4 regions of the Streptomyces sp. NPDC090499 genome follow, and region 3 is predicted to be linked to each of the others. Evidence: riboswitches for the same ligand, from Rfam matches in the RefSeq annotation. Region 3 holds a riboswitch; each other region holds the start of a gene.
The links. A riboswitch is a leader RNA that binds a small molecule or an ion and turns the genes downstream of it on or off. The one in region 3 is predicted to bind S-adenosylmethionine.

Region 1 (3,865 bases), on a different contig from region 3:
CCGGCCTGTCCACGAGTTCCACCTGGTCCACCGCGTTGCACCAACGGCAGCGCACCGACTCGATGGTCTCACTGACCACCTCGCGCTCCTCGACCTTCGGCTCACCGGCCAGGTCGAGGTGGACGTACTCGACCACCTTCGACGAGCGGGTCACGTCGAAGCGCGTGAGGTTGCCGCAGAGGGTGCAGCGCCACCGCGTCGTGGCGGTCGGCAGGGGAACCGTCATCGTGGCTCGTTCGCTTCCTTCTAGTGTCCGTGACGCGCCGTCCCGACGCGTGTGGCTCGTAACCCTACGGCCTGGCGGGTACTCGACGCCGCCCTGTCCGCGGCGGCGAGGCGATCTGCACCACTGCGTCCGGTTACGCCATGCTCTATGTCCATGATCGGCAACTGGAACACGACGGCGGCCCGGACCCTGCGGAGTCTGCGCGGCACGTCCGCGCCCATGACGTACACCCTGATCGCCGTGTGCTGCCTGATCTTCGTGCTCGGCCCCGCCTCCGGCTTCAACCCGTCCTACGGCACCGGTGAGGCCCTCGCGGCCGCCCAGCGGGCGTATTTCCGGCACTGGGGGGTGGTGCCCGCGGACCTGTTCGACGGTCCGGTCCGGGAGGCGCTCACCCCGGCCACGGCGCTGTTCATCCACGGCAGCTGGGTGCACCTGCTCGGTAACATGCTCTTCCTCTTCGTCTTCGGGGCGATGACCGAGGAACGGATGGGCCGCGTGGAGTTCACTCTCTTCTACATCGGCTGCGGCTATCTCGCGCTGCTCGGCTACGCGGTCGCCAACGCCACGTCCCCGCAGTCGCTGGTGGGCGCGTCCGGGGCGATCTCGGCCGTCCTCGGGGCGTTCCTGTACCTGTTCCCCAGCGCCCGCGTGACCAGTCTCCTGCCCTTCCTCTTCTTCCTCCCGCTCCGCTTCCCGGCCTGGGTGGTCCTCCCCTTCTGGGCGGCCCTCCAGTGGCTGGCACTGAACCAGGCCCCCTCCGGCCCCGGCGTGGCCTACCTCGCCCACCTGGTCGGCTTCGGACTCGGGTTCGGTTACGCGTGGGTGCGGTACGGCCGTACCACTAAAGTGAAGGTCGCCCCAGCTCCGGCACCCGAGGGAGAGAACCAGCCGTGATCACCGCGATCGTCCTCATCAAGACCAGCGTGGACCGGATCCCCGAGATCGCGGAACAGATCGCCGCGCTGGACAGCGTCAGCGAGGTCTTCTCCGTCACCGGTACGTACGACCTGATCGCCATGGTCCGGGTGCGCGAGCACGAGGACCTGGCCGAGGTGATCCCGGGCCGCATCAGCAAGATCCAGGGCGTGGAGGGCACGGACACGCACGTCGCGTTCCGCACGTACTCCCAGCACGACCTGGAGGCGGCGTTCGCGATCGGCCTGGACAGCTAGTAGGCGCCGCCGGCTGCAGCGTGCCCTTCTTTTCTTTTGGGGGCGCGGGGAACTGCGCGATCAGCCACGACGCACCCGCAGAGACGACACTGCGGACCGGTGGGGGCTTGCCGCGCAGTTCCCCGCGCCCCTGACGGGGCGCTGCCCCTGAGGTCGGCCTGGATCACACCGCCGGGACGCAGCGGCCCTCTTCCGTGCGGTACGTCCACTTGGCGCCGTGGGCAACCAGTTCCTTCACGGCGTTCACGAAGCGCTCCACGTGCTCGTCCGGCGTCCCCGCCCCGAAGCTCACGCGGATCGCGTTGAGGGACTTCTCGCCCGGTGCCGCCTCCGGCGCCCCGCACTCGCCCTGGGTCTGCGGGTCGGTGCCCAGCAGGGTCCTGACCAGCGGGTGGGCGCAGAAGAGGCCGTCGCGGACGCCGATGCCGTACTCGGCGGAGAGGGCCGCGGCGAAGTGGGAGCTGTTCCAGCCGTCCACCACGAAGCTGAGCACGCCGACGCGGGGGGCGTCGTCGCCGAAGAGCGAGAGGACCCGGACCTCGGGGACCCCGGCCAGCCCCGCCCGCACCTTCTCGATCAGGTACTGCTCGCGGGCGACCAGCGTGCCGAAGCCCGCCTCGGTGAGTGCCTTGCAGGCGGCGGCGATGGAGTAGGCGCCGATCACGTTGGGCGAGCCCGCCTCGTGCCGCGCCGCGCTCTCGTGCCACTCCACGGCCACTCCCCCGTCCTCGCGCCGGGTGACCTTGCGGCTGGCGCCGCCGCCCGCGAGGTAGGGCTCGGCGGCCTGGAGCCAGTCGGCGCGGCCGGCGAGGACGCCGGAGCCGAAGGGGGCGTACAGCTTGTGGCCGGAGAAGGCGACCCAGTCGACGTCCAGGTCCTGGACGGAGACGGGGTGGTGCGGGGCCAGCTGGGCGGCGTCCAGGACGATCCGGGCGCCGTGGGCGTGCGCGGCGGCCGCGAGCTCCCGTACGGGCCACAGTTCGCCGGTGACGTTGGACGCGCCGGTGACGCAGACCAGGGCCGGGCCGTGGGGATCGCGGTCGGCGAGGGCGCGTTCCAGGGTCTCGACGGCCTGGCGCGGGGTGCGGGGCGCGTCGAGGTAGGTGACGCGGGCGTCCTGCCAGGGCAGCAGGGAGGCGTGGTGCTCGGTCTCGAAGACGAAGACCTGACAGCCGGCGGGCAGGGCACGGGCCAGGAGGTTCAGGGAGTCCGTGGTGGAGCGGGTGAAGACCAGCTGGTCGTCGGGGCGGCAGTCCAGGAACTCGGCGACGGCCCGGCGGGCGTTCTCGAAGAGGTCCGTGGAGAGCTGGGAGAGGTAGCCGGCGCCTCGGTGGACGCTGCCGTAGTAGGGCGCGTACGCCGCGACGTCGTCCCAGACCCGCTGCAGGGCGGGGGCGCTGGCCGCGTAGTCGAGGGCGGCATAGGCGACCTCGCCGCCGGTGACGAGCGGGACGGTGACATCGCGGCCCAGAACGGGCAGGGGGGCACAGACGGACTGGGCGGCGACAGCGGTGGAGACGGACATGGCGGAACTCCTGTGAGAGGCAAGGGGAATCACCGCGCGAACCGGTACGGCTCAAGCACGGGGAAGGGTGAAAGGGGTGTGCGGAGGCGGGGCTCGGCGCCCTATCGCATTCGCTTGCTCACAGAAGGCTCCCTCGACGACCAGGACCCCTGGTGTTTCGTGAGGGGTCCGCGCTTGCCGTAGACCTCGCTGCCTACGGCCTGGTCTTCACCCGGGGCACCCCGCCACGGACGGAGGGTTGCCGGACAGTCGGCCGGGGCCTCATGACTGTCACTCATGACCTGCAAAAAACCTAGGTGAAGTGATCGCCGACGCGCAACCCGTGTCCGGATGACGGGACGGGAGCCTGGCCGGCTGGGCACCGTCGGCAACACCGTGTCGGGTTGCGTGCCGTTGCGGCGGGATGAGACCCAGGCCGGTCGCCGACTTCACCAGCATCGGCGCCGGTCTTCCTCTTTCCGCCGCAACGGCGATCAACCACGACGGCGGGGCCCGGCGGGGCCTGACCGCGCCTCCGCACCGTCGGCCGTGCCCCTTACTTGTTCGTCGCGGCTGCCCAGCGCTCAAGCACCCGCTTGGCCGCACCCGAGTCGATCGACTCCGCCGCCCTGTCCATGCCGGCCCGGAGCTGCTCGGCCAGTGCCCCGGCGCCCGGGTCGAGGGCCACCAGGGCCGCCGCCGAGTTCAGCAGCACCGCGTCCCGCACCGGGCCCTGCTCGCCGTCCAGCAGCCTGCGGGCGACCTCCGCGTTGTACGACGGGTCGCCGCCCCGCAGCGCCTCCACGGGGACCAGGCCGATGCCGACGTCACGGGGGTCGAAGGTCTCCTCCGTGACCTTGCCGTCGCGGACGATCCAGACGCGGGACGTGGCGGTCGTCGTCAGTTCGTCGAGGCCGTCGTCGCCGCGGAAGACGAGGGAGGAGTGACCGCGTTCGGCGA
Region 2 (3,865 bases), on a different contig from region 3:
CACCCCGACCGCCTGCGCCAGCCGTTTGATCACATAGCGGCGCATGCGCTAGCCGATCCAGGTGTCGTGCAGCTGGACGCGGCTGCCGGAGTCGAATGTCAGGTCGTGCACCTTGTTCGAGACGCCCAGCTGGGTCTGGAGCTCCACCACCGGCACGTCGTACGCGTTCCGCACGATCAACTGCTGTGCCTCACCGATCAGTTGCTCACGCTTCGCGGTGTCCGTGGTCGCGGCCTGCGCGGACAGCGCCGTGTCCAGCGAACTGGTCGGGAGGTGGTAGAAGTTGGCCAGCCGGGTGGAGAAGGAGCTGCGCAGGATGTCCGGGTCGGCGCGGGTCGTGTTCCCCCACACCACGTCGAAGTCACCCGACTGGAGCGTCGTGGCGAACTGCGTGACCGGCAGCTGCTTGAGCACCACGTCGATGCCGACCGCCTTGAGCTGCTGCTGGACCAGCTCCAGCGCGGGCTGGTTGGTGGCCGCGTTGGGGAACCAGCTGATGGTCAGGGCCAGCTTCTTGCCGTCCTTGGTGCGGACGCCGTCGCCGTCCGCCTTCCAACCGGCTTGCTCCAAAAGGGACTTGGCCTTGGCCGTGTCGAGGGCCAGGTCCGCCGAGAGATCGGTGTAGTCGGGCGTGGTGTGCGCCAGGATGCTGGTCGCGGGCCGGGTGCCGGTCGGGTAGACCGTGTCGGCGATCTGCTTCCGGTCGACGGCGGCCGAGATCGCCTGACGGACCTTCGCGTCCTTCAGCAGGGGCCGCGCGTTGTTGAGCCCCAGGCCGAACACCACACCGGGGTTGGCGCGGCTCCGGAGGGTGACCTGGCCGCCCTTGAGGGACGCCTCGTTGGCCTTGCCGACGCTGCTGATCGCGTCCACCTGCCCGGACTGGAGACTGCCGGCCCGTACGCCCGCCTCCGGCACGACCTTGAACACCAGCTTGTCCAGGTAGGCCGCGCCCTGCTTCGACCAGAGCGAGGAGCCCCAGTCGTAGCCGGTGCGCCTGTCCAGGGTGACCGACTGGTTCTGCACGTACTGCTTGAGCACGAAAGGCCCGGACCCGACCACCCCGTCGCTGCACTTCTGCTGCGGGCTCTTCCTGACGCTCGCCGAGGACTCGATCCCCAGCGAGTGGGTCGAAGTCGCCTGCAGGAACTGGGCGTTGGGCTGCTTGAAGGCGACCTTGACGGTGAGCGGGTCGACCACGGTGGTGCTCTTGGCGCCGCTCAGGTAGCCCTCGGCGAGGGTGCCCAGGGCGCCGAGGCCCGGCACCGCGTCGAAGTTGTCCTTGACCACCTGCGCGGTCAGCTCCGAGCCGTCGCTGAAGGTGACGCCCGGCCGCAGATGGAACGTGAACGTCGTCGCGTCGGAGCTGATCTCCCAGCTCCTGGCGAGCCACGGCACGATCTTGCCGGTCTTCGGGTCCTGGTCGGTCAGGGAGTCCACGATCTGGCGCACCGAGTAGATGGTGTCGTTGCCGGCGACCTGCTGCGGGTCCACGCAGCCGGCGTCGGAGCCCACCGCGAAGGTCAGGGTGCCGCCGGACCTCGCCCGGCCGCTTCCGCCGCCGGAGCCGTCGTCGCCCGAACCGCATGCGGTCAGCAGGACGCTGGTGGTCAGGAGCGCGGCCAGGGGCGCCCATCGGGAGGGTCTGAAATCCGGAAGTGCAGTCACGGAGGGCTTTCTCCTACTCGTGTCACCGGGGCACGACCGCGCACGGATGCGCGGAGGCATGACGGTGTGTGCGGCCCCGGCGGATCGGGACTCCGGCCGGGGATGCGCTGTGCAGACAGGGGATTTGGCATGCGGACGACGCCGGGAACCGGCGGCGAGGGAGGGAACGGCGCGAAGGGGCCGGGACCGGTGACGGAACGTCAGCCGGCGGCAGCCGGGCCGGTCAGGCCCGACAGAGGCAGCTGGTCGAGCGCTTCAGGTCGATGTGGCGCCGGCGCGCGAGCCGGGAGTACGCCGTGGCGTCGGCGGGGGAAGCAGCGGAGTCATCGCTGTGCCGCATGTCGAACCTCCCCGTCTCCGGCCCCGGTCACGGGGCCACGCGCTTGCGGGAGTCATCGGTGATCCCGCCGGGCTTTCACCTGGAGCACCCCACCGCGCGGGAGGGTTGCCGGTCAGCGAGCCAGGGCCTGACGCTGACACTCAATGCCGTTGGCGATGCTACGGATCGATCTTGGCGTACGTCAATGCCGTCACGTGACGCCCTGTCCGGGGAACGCGAACACCTGGACCCGCCTCCGGCACCGGGCGGTGGCACCCCTGCCGGCCTTCGCCGACCCGGACGGCTCCGGCTTCGAACCCGTCTCGGTGTGGGAGCGTGCCCGTGGCAGCGTCGGGGAGTACCTGTGGTTGGTTCTCCGGCCGCTCCGGCAGTTCGCCGCCTGGCGGGAGAAACGCCCCTACGTCGCCGAAGTCACCGCGTGTCAAGCCCGAAGGAGAGCCGGTCATGACCACATTCCCCACCGCGCGAGCCGTGCGGACCACCCCCGAGGGGCTCCTGTGGGAGCCGAGCGAGCGCTGGGTGCGCGGCCGCAAGGGTGACGTCACGGTCGTCGACAGCCGGCACCCCGTCCTTGTCTGGGAGCCGGGTGTTCCCGTGCCGCTGTACGCGTTCCCGCGCGCGGAGGTGCGCGAGGAACTCCTGCGTCCCGCGAAGAACCCGCCGACCGGTACCCACACCGGCTCGCGGATCTTCTACGACGTCGAGGTCGACGGCGAGTTGCTGGCCAACGCCGCCTGGACCTTCCCGGCGGCCGACCTGGCCGACCACATCGCCTTCGAGTGGTTCCGGCGCGTCGGCCGGGGCCTCGACCACTGGTACGAGGAGGAGGAAGAGATCTTCGTCCACCCCCGCGACCCGCACAAGCGGGTGGACGCCATCCCCAGCAGCCGGCACCTCGTGGTCGAGATCGACGGCACGGTCGTCGCGGACACCCGTCGGCCGGTCCTGCTCTTCGAGACCGGCCTGCCCACCCGCTACTACGTCCCGCGCGAGGACGTCCGCCTCGACCTGCTCGAAGCCACCGACCACCACACCGGCTGCCCGTACAAGGGCACCGCCGAGTACTGGTCGTGGCGCGGCGAGGGCGACGTCCCGCCGAACGTCGTCTGGAGCTACCCGGACCCGCTGCCCGCGGTCGGCGCCGTCCAGGGGCTCCTCGCGTTCTACAACGAGGCGGTCGACATCACCCTCGACGGCGAGCGGGTGGAACGCCCCGTCACCCACTTCACCAAGGCGCTCTCGGAGCAGAGGCGCACCTGACGAGCCACGACCGCGGCGTCCGTCCCGACGGGCCTCGCCGGACCACGGTCGGCCGCACCGCGGCGGGGCCTGACGTGTCACCCGTGTACCCCGGCCGAGAACCGGCGCCGGCGGAACCCCGCGACACCGGCCTGCCGCCCGCGTCCTGCCGAGTCGCCCGCTGCGGGGTGCCGAAGGTCCGGACGCCATGGCCGGTCGTCTGGAAAGTGCGCTCTTGTCGTGACAGGGCGGGACGGCGGACTCTGACAGCAGGCACAGCGGTACGCGTACCGGACGTCGGATCCCCGACGGCCCTGAGGCGGCTCAGGAGGCTCCCGGATGTCGGTTTCACCGGAGTGCGGCGGTGACGGCCCCGCCGTCACCGAACGACAGGCGGAGGCGCTGGTCGAGGGGGTCTGCTTCAAGACGGGCCCGCCGCGCAGCGTCGGCGTCGAGGTGGAATGGCTCGTCCACCGGGAGCGTGCACCGCACGACTCCGTCGGCCGGGAGGAGCTGGCCGCGGCTCACGCCGTACTGCGCACCCTGCCACTGGTGTCGGCGCTCAGCGTGGAGCCCGGCGGCCAGGTGGAACTGAGTTCCCGGCCGGCCCCGTCACTG
Region 3 (3,865 bases):
TCGTGGGTGACGATGACCAGGGTGGTGCCGCTGGTCGCCAGGTCCTTGATGACGGCGAGGACCTCGCCGACGAGTTCGGGGTCCAGGGCGGAGGTGGGCTCGTCGAAGAGGATCACGCCGGGGCGCAGGGCGAGCGCACGGGCGATGGCGACGCGCTGCTGCTGGCCGCCGGAGAGCTGCCGGGGGTAGGCGCCGATGCGCTCGCCGAGGCCGACCCGTTCCAGGAGTTCCTTGGCCAGCGCCTGGGCCGCGGGCTTGCCGAGCTTCCCGGTGGCGGCGGGGGCGGCGGCCACGTTGTCCAGCACGGTCAGGTGCGGGAAGAGGTTGAAGTTCTGGAAGACGAAGCCGATCCGGCCGCGCTGGGCCAGGATGGCGCGCTCGCTCAGCTCCTTGAGCCGGCCGCTCTGCCGCTTCACCCCGATCGGCTCGCCGTTGATGCTGACGTGGCCGCGCTCGGGCTTCTCCAGGTGGTTGACGACCCTGAGGAGGGTGGACTTGCCGGAGCCGGACGGGCCGATGACGACGGTGACCTCGCCGGGGCGGATGGTCAGGTCGATGCCGTCGAGGACGCGGTGGGCGCCGTACCACTTGTGGACGCCGTGGATCTCCAGGGCGGCGGGGGCCGTCTCCAGGGTGTCGGTGGTGGTCATACCGCGGCCTCCCGGCGGATGCGGGCGCGCAGTTCGGTGAGGCCGGCGCGCAGTTTCTGCAGGGGGGTCGGGGGCAGCGCGCGGGTGGCGCCGCGGGCGTAGTACCGCTCCACGTAGAACTGGATCACGGAGACGACGCTGGTCAGGATCAGGTACCAGACGGTCACCACGAGGAGCAGCGGCACGATGTCGCCGGGGTAGGTGGAGCCCATGCTCTGCGCGGAGCCGAACAGGTCGAGCAGCGAGACGTAGAAGACCAGCGAGGTGCTCTTGATCAGACCGATCAGCTGGTTGACGTAGTTCGGGGTGATCGACCTGAGCGCCTGCGGGAACACGATCTTCCGGAACTGGTAGCCCTTGGGCAGGCCGAGCGCCGCGGCCGCCTCGTGCTGGCCCTGGTCCACGGAGAGGATGCCGCCGCGGACCACCTCGGCCGCGTAGGCGGCCTCGTTGAGGCTGAGGCCGATGACGGCGACGACCATGTCGGTGGCGAGCTTCGACTCGTCGAAGGAGAAGAAGGCGGGCCCGAAGGGGACGCCGATGCTCAACGTCTTGTACAGGGCGCTGAAGTTGTAGAGGAAGAGCAGGACCACGATGAGCGGTATGGACCGCAGCGCCCACACGTAGGTCCAGCTGACCGCCCGCAGCACCGGGCTCCTCGAGAGCCGGGCCAGGGCCAGGAGGATGCCCCCGAGCAGGCCCAGCACCGCGCTGTAGGCGGTGACTTCGAGGGTGATGGCGAGTCCGTCGAGGATGGTCGGCCGCAGGAACCAGTAGCCCCAGCGGTCCCACTGGTAGAAGGGGTTGGTCACCAGTCCGTGCACGAACTGGGCGGCCAGGACCAGGACGACGGCGGTGGCGATCCACCGTCCCGGTCTGCGCAGCTGCTGAACGCGCTGTGCGGCGAGGGGCGGTGACGGTTCGTCGGCGGCGGGTGCCTCGGGGGCGGCGATCGTGGCGCCTGGGGGTTCACTCATGGCGGGCTCCGGCGGAGTCGGACACCCACGTGTCCCGCGGCGGGGGCCGCGCACCGGGCCGTGTTCGGGCACGGCGCGGTGCGCGGAGGCGCGCGGGGCACGGGGCGGGGCGGACGGCGGCACACCGGACGGCCGGTGTCTCGACGGGGACGCTGGGGTGCGAAGCTGCGGGGAACCGGCGGAAAGGCCTGGTCAGACCCGACAGCGGGCACAGCCCGGTGCGGTACACGCGCTACACAGGGCGCTGTTGACACGGAGCAGGTCGACGGCGCGGTCGGCGACGAGCGGGCTCGGGTACGGGCGTACGCAGCCGTCGGCGCGGCGCTGGGCCGTGCTGGAGGCTGCGTACATGTCCGTCACCTGTCACTGTCGTGCCGGCCCCGAGGGGCACTCGCGCTTACCGAATCGTCGCTTGCCGAAACGTCGTCGGTCCGGTCGTCACCTGGGGCACCCCACCGCGGTGCGAGGGTTGCCGGTCAGCAAGCCAGGGCTTGACGCTGACGCTCATGACCGTTCTGGTCCGCAAGTAACGCAGTTGCCCGAACGAATGTCAACGCCTGTCCGACTGGCGAAACGGTTCGGGCCGCTCTCACCTGCGCGGACAGCCGGGTGCGTCCGCCGCGTGGCCCGCCCAGTCCAGGATCTGGACGGCCGCGCCGGCGGCCTCCAGGCCCTGGCAACGGCCGTGGTGGCGGCGGGCGATGCCGTCGAGGTCCAGGTGGGTGCCGAAGGCCGGGTGGGCGGCCAGCCGGCGGGCGTAGGCCCACAGCGCCGGGTGGCCGGCGACGGCGTGCACCGCGGCGGCGTCGAGGTGGTTGCGGTGCACGGTGTCGAGTTGCACCAGCGCCACCCACAACTCGATGTCGGCGGCCGTGAGTTGATCGCCGACCAGGAACTCGGCCCCGGTCAGCCGGCGCTCCAGCTCGGCCAGGGCCGCGAGCAGCACCGCCAGCGCCTGCGGGTCGCCGCCCTCGCGTCCGGCGCGCTGGGCGGCCTGCTCGATGTCCTCGGCGCACAGCCGCTCGACGGCCTCGATCCCGCCCTCGGCACCGCACGGGTAGAGCCGGGCGGCGCCGTCACCGAAGTGCTGGTCGAGGTCGCGCAGGATGTCCCGGCTGTGCGTGCTGACGATACGGCCGGACCAGCCGTCGCTGAACACCGGCGCGAGGGCCGGTCCCGCATAGCGGTGCGCGCTGGCCTCGTACAGCGGGCGCAGCACCGCGTGGCTGCCGTCGGGACAGTCCGGGACGGCGGGCAGGAAGGTGACCGGACAACAGTCGTCCAGGGCCAGCAGGGTGTGCCCGACGGCGATCCGCAGGCCGTCGGGACAGGCCGTGGACAGGTGCAGCCGGTAGCGGCGCGGCACGGCGTAGTGGCCGCTGCGCGCGTCGCGGCCGATGCGGCCCCGGAAGGCGGGGGCGGTGCGGACGGCCGGCAGGGCGGCGAGTGGAGTGATGGACATGCGTCTCCCCGGGGGCGGGCGGGCGCGCGGACGTACGCGCGGCCGAAGCGTTCGTCGGTCGGGTGCTCGGCGGGATTCGGTGCGTCCTGGCGGACGGGCGCCCGGCTCGTACGGCCGGGATCGGGCGCTCAGCCTCTGCGGCCGGTGGCGCCGCACATGCGCAGCAGGTCGAGGTGGCGGCGGGAGGTGAGCAGGGGGGCCGGCCAGGGTGCGGGGCTCTCGCGGCGCTGTCTGCCGGTGAGCATGCGCAGGCGACCCATCTTTCCCTACCTTTTCACTAGGATTCCCATCTGGAGTGTCGATCGGCCTCCGCCCGGCGTCAAGGGGGCGTCCACGCCTGGGACACCCGGCTCCGACTTGCCGTCGGCCGGGCGGGGCGGTGCGCTGGTGGCGGAGGCCGAGTGACAGGAGCCGGTGCCGATGACCGAGCCCCCGGGTCCCGGGCCGGTGCCGGGCGCCGTGCCCGAGACCTTCGCGTTCCGCTGCGGGCGGTGCGGCCATGGCTGGGAGGCCGTCTTCCAGGCGGTGTTCTTCACCGACCCGGTCGCCGATCCGGAGCTGCAGAGCACCCTGGAGTACGTCGACGAGGCAGGCCGGGCCGTGCCGTCGCCGCTCACGGACGCGGTGTGCCCGCGCTGCGGCAGCCGGCGGGTGCGGATCACGCCGGCCTGATCACGACGCTCACCCGAATGGCACGTGCGAGTGGTCGGGGCCCGCGGCCGGTGGTGGCGTGGAGGTCGTACCGACGCCGTCCGGCGTCGTCCGGCGTCGTCCGG
Region 4 (3,865 bases), on a different contig from region 3:
GTGTCCGAGGAGGGGATCCCCGGCCCCAGCACCGCATGGCAGCAGTCCGTGAACGCGTCCGCCCACCGCCGCGTCAGGAACGCCGCGTGGTCGGCGCCCAGGATCCCGCCGAGCAGCTCCGCCGCGATGTCGTCGGGGAGGAGCCGGAAGTAGTCCGGCGGCGCCCACGGGGTGTGGGAGAAGTGGCCGATGCGCAGGTCCGGGCGGAGCTGCCGGAGCATGCGCGGCGCGAGCGCGAGGTGGTAGTCCTGGATGACCACCACCGCCCCCTGGCCCGCCTCCTGCGCCAGCGCTTCCGCGAAGGCGCGGTTGTAGGCCTGGTACGACCCCCACTGCCGCCGGAACTCCGCGTCGAAGACCGGTTCCAGCGGGGTCTGGTAGAGCATGTGGTGGACGAACCAGAGCACCGAGTTGGCGATGCCGTTGTACGCGTCGGCGAATACGTCCGCGTCGATGTCGAGCATGCGGACCTGCTGCCCGCCGGTGTCCCCGGCCGGCAGCCGGCCGCCCTCGGCCCGCCGCACCGCCTCCCGGTCGCCGTCGCCGAGCGCGGCGCACACCCAGACCGCGTTCGCGTCCGGCCCGATCGCCGACAGGCCCGAGACCAGCCCGCCGCCGCCCCGTTTGGCGTGCAGCGAACCGTCTTCGCGCAGGTCGTACGAGACCGGGCCGCGATTGGACGCGACCAGCACCTCGGCACCGCCGGTGGAAGCCATGGGGGAAGCCATACGCCTCAACCTAGCCCGGCCCGTAAACGCTCAAACGTACGGCCGCGCCCGACGCGCCGCCGTATACGGCCGTACGGCGAACTCACGCCACGCACGCGGACCCCGCACTCACGCCACCTTGCGCTCGGCGTACTCCGTGATCTCCACCATCGGCGGGCGTTCCTCGGTGTCCACGGAGTACGTGCGGGGCTCGAAGCCGTCCTCGCCCCGTTCGAACTGGGTGAGGGCGGGCCGGATCAGGTGGCCGCGGGCCAGCCGGAGCTGGGCCGTGCGGTAGATCGCGGCGGACATCCGGCCGAGGGCCTGGCCGTCCTGGTGGCGGTGCTTGCGGACGCCGACGTCGACCTGGGCGAGGGCGTCGAGCCCCACCAGGTGCAGGGCGTCGACCAGCATGCCCAGCTCCACGCCGTAGCCGACCGGGAACGGGAGCTGTTCCAGCAGCGAGCGGCGGGCCGCGTACTCGCCGCCGAGCGGCTGGACGAAACCGGCCAGCTGCGGCCAGTGCATGTTCAGCAGCGGGCGGGCCATCAGCTCGGTGACCCGGCCGCCCTGCCCGGCGGCGCCGCCGAGCGGGCGGTCGTACATCGCCTTGACGAGGTCCACGCCCGGTTCGGTGAGGAGCGGGCCGACGATGCCGGTGACGAAGTCGGAGGAGAACTCCCGCAGGTCGGCGTCGATGAAACAGACGATGTCCCCGGTGGTGACCAGGAGGGAGCGCCAGAGGACCTCGCCCTTGCCGGGGACGGCGGGGATGCGGGGCAGGATCGCGTCGCGGTGCACCACGCGGGCGCCGGCGGCCGCGGCGACGGCCGCCGTGCGGTCGGTGGAGCCGGAGTCGACGACCACGATCTCGTCGACGAGCGGCACCTGCTGCATGAGGTCGTGGCGGATGATCGCGACGATGTCGCCGACGGTCTCCTCCTCGTTGAGCGCGGGCAGCACGACGCTGACCGTCTGCCCGGAGGACCGTTTGGCTGCCATGATCTTGTGCAGGGGGCGGTCGGTTACGGACCAGGAGCGGGTGGCCAGCCAGCGCTCGGCTTCTTCCAGCACGGTCAGCGGCTCCTCACTGTCACGGTCACACGACGAGGTGTGATCCATCTCGCGGTTCGGACGACTCTCTCAACTGTCCTGGCCTTCGGTTACAGTCTTGAACAACGCCGATGACCATCGCATGTCCTGGGGTCACCCGGCGTTGACAACTACATACCGCTCATCCAGAGGGGCAGAGGGAAACGGCCCGATGAAGCCCCGGCAACCCTCCAGTCGGTACTCGTAGATCACTGTCGATCGCCGCGAGGCTCCCGGCTAGGGAAGGTGCCAAATCCGTCTCACGGCGAGATGCGTCGTGAGGAAGATGAGGAGAAAGGGCCTCGCCTCACATGGCTGTGCAGACTGTTGCAAGCACCACGGATTCCACCGTCGACCTTGGTCCCGCCGCCGCCCTGAGCTGCCGCGAGTGCGGTCACCGGGTGCCGCTCGGCCCGGTCTTCGCCTGCGAGGAGTGTTTCGGCCCGCTGGAGATCGCGTACGACTTCTCGGCCTACGACACCGAGGAACTCCGCAAGACGATCGAAGCGGGTCCCGCGAACATCTGGCGCTACGCGCCGCTGCTGCCCGTCCCCGCGGACGTGGCGACCAAGCCGAACATCAACCCCGGCTGGACCAAGCTCGTCCAGGCCGACAACCTGGCCCGCGAGCTCGGGGTGACCGGCGGGCTGTACGTGAAGGACGACTCCGGCAACCCGACGCACTCCTTCAAGGACCGCGTCGTCGCCCAGGCCGTCGAGGCCGCCCGCGCCTTCGGCTACACCACCCTCTCCTGCTCCTCCACCGGCAACCTGGCCGGCGCGGTCGGCGCCGCCGCCGCCCGCGCTGGCTTCCGCTCCTGCGTCTTCATCCCGCACGACCTGGAGCAGGGCAAGGTCGTCATGGCCGCGATCTACGGCGGCGAGCTCGTCGGCATCGAGGGCAACTACGACGACGTGAACCGTTTCTGCTCCGAGCTGATCGGTGACCCGGCCGGCGAGGGCTGGGGCTTCGTCAACGTCAACCTGCGGCCGTACTACGCGGAGGGTTCCAAGACCCTGGCGTACGAGATCTGCGAGCAGCTCGGCTGGCGGATCCCGGACCAGCTGGTCGTCCCGATCGCCTCGGGATCGCAGCTGACGAAGATCGACAAGGGGCTGCAGGAGCTGATCAAGCTCGGTCTCGTCGAGGACCGGCCGTACAAGATCTTCGGTGCCCAGGCCGAGGGCTGCTCGCCGGTGTCGGTGGCCTACAAGGAGGGCCACGACGTGGTCCGCCCGCAGAAGCCGAACACCATCGCCAAGTCGCTGGCCATCGGCAACCCGGCCGACGGGCCGTACGTCCTCGATATCGCGCGGCGTACCGGCGGCGCGGTGGAGGACGTCACCGACGAGCAGGTCGTCGACGCCATCAAGCTGCTCGCGCGGACCGAGGGAATCTTCGCGGAAACCGCCGGCGGAGTGACGGTTGGAGTCACCAAAAAGCTCATTGAGAATGGGTTGATTGATCCGGCGAAGTCGGTCGTTGTACTCAACACCGGTGATGGACTGAAGACGCTGGACGCGGTGGCGGGGACCGGACTCACCGCGACCATTCGCCCGAATCTGGAGTCTTTCCGCGAGGCCGGGCTCGCCTGAGTCCCCCGAGAAATAGGGCGTTGCCCGGACCGGAGGTAAAAACGTGAGCGTCACCGTTCGCATCCCCACCATCCTGCGCACCTACACCGGTGGCCAGGCCGAAGTCGCCGCCGAAGGGGCCACGCTCGGCGAGGTCATCTCGGACCTGGAGAAGAAGCACACCGGCATCTCCGCGCGGGTTCTGGACGACCAGGGCAAGCTGCGCCGGTTCGTCAACGTGTACGTCAACGACGACGACGTGCGCTTCGAGCAGGGCCTGGAGACCGTCACCCCGGACGGCGCCGGCGTCTCCATCATCCCGGCCGTCGCCGGAGGCTGACCTGCGGCCCCGCTTGACAGGCTGATCGAATGACCGAACATTACCTTCGGTAACGCCGATCACCGACTGTTCATCCGATTGCCCCCTCCGTGAGAGAAGCGGAGGGGGCAATTCTGTGTGGTTGAGCGCGGTACAGTTGGGGAACACGGTCC

Region 1: linked by a shared signal. The riboswitch ahead of ACIQVL_RS02080 (aminotransferase class V-fold PLP-dependent enzyme) and the one ahead of ACIQVL_RS20575 (amino acid ABC transporter permease) in region 3 are both predicted to bind S-adenosylmethionine.
Region 2: linked by a shared signal. The riboswitch ahead of ACIQVL_RS37175 (putative leader peptide) and the one ahead of ACIQVL_RS20575 (amino acid ABC transporter permease) in region 3 are both predicted to bind S-adenosylmethionine.
Region 4: linked by a shared signal. The riboswitch ahead of thrC (threonine synthase) and the one ahead of ACIQVL_RS20575 (amino acid ABC transporter permease) in region 3 are both predicted to bind S-adenosylmethionine.

Annotation. Positions count from the first base shown of each region.
Region 1 is NZ_JBIVXP010000001.1:451,380-455,244, forward strand. Features, by position in the region: gene ACIQVL_RS02065 (hypothetical protein) at 1-226, opposite strand, end outside; gene ACIQVL_RS02070 (rhomboid family intramembrane serine protease) at 380-1,123, shown strand; gene ACIQVL_RS02075 (Lrp/AsnC family transcriptional regulator) at 1,120-1,401, shown strand; gene ACIQVL_RS02080 (aminotransferase class V-fold PLP-dependent enzyme) at 1,565-2,926, opposite strand; SAM riboswitch class IV at 3,092-3,208, opposite strand; gene trpD (anthranilate phosphoribosyltransferase) at 3,462-3,865, opposite strand, start outside.
Region 2 is NZ_JBIVXP010000014.1:14,657-18,521, forward strand. Features, by position in the region: gene ACIQVL_RS37165 (ABC transporter permease) at 1-45, opposite strand, end outside; gene ACIQVL_RS37170 (ABC transporter substrate-binding protein) at 49-1,668, opposite strand; gene ACIQVL_RS37175 (putative leader peptide) at 1,892-2,008, opposite strand; SAM riboswitch class IV at 2,043-2,156, opposite strand; gene ACIQVL_RS37180 (DUF427 domain-containing protein) at 2,453-3,268, shown strand; gene egtA (ergothioneine biosynthesis glutamate--cysteine ligase EgtA) at 3,587-3,865, shown strand, end outside.
Region 3 is NZ_JBIVXP010000005.1:280,236-284,100, reverse strand. Features, by position in the region: gene ACIQVL_RS20580 (amino acid ABC transporter ATP-binding protein) at 1-650, opposite strand, end outside; gene ACIQVL_RS20575 (amino acid ABC transporter permease) at 647-1,627, opposite strand; SAM riboswitch class IV at 2,016-2,139, opposite strand; gene ACIQVL_RS20570 (glutathione S-transferase C-terminal domain-containing protein) at 2,217-3,089, opposite strand; gene ACIQVL_RS20565 (hypothetical protein) at 3,218-3,349, opposite strand; gene ACIQVL_RS20560 (hypothetical protein) at 3,510-3,761, shown strand.
Region 4 is NZ_JBIVXP010000007.1:167,946-171,810, forward strand. Features, by position in the region: gene ACIQVL_RS26065 (trehalose-6-phosphate synthase) at 1-716, opposite strand, end outside; gene ACIQVL_RS26070 (glucosyl-3-phosphoglycerate synthase) at 837-1,781, opposite strand; SAM riboswitch class I at 1,939-2,092, shown strand; gene thrC (threonine synthase) at 2,111-3,394, shown strand; gene ACIQVL_RS26080 (MoaD/ThiS family protein) at 3,438-3,713, shown strand.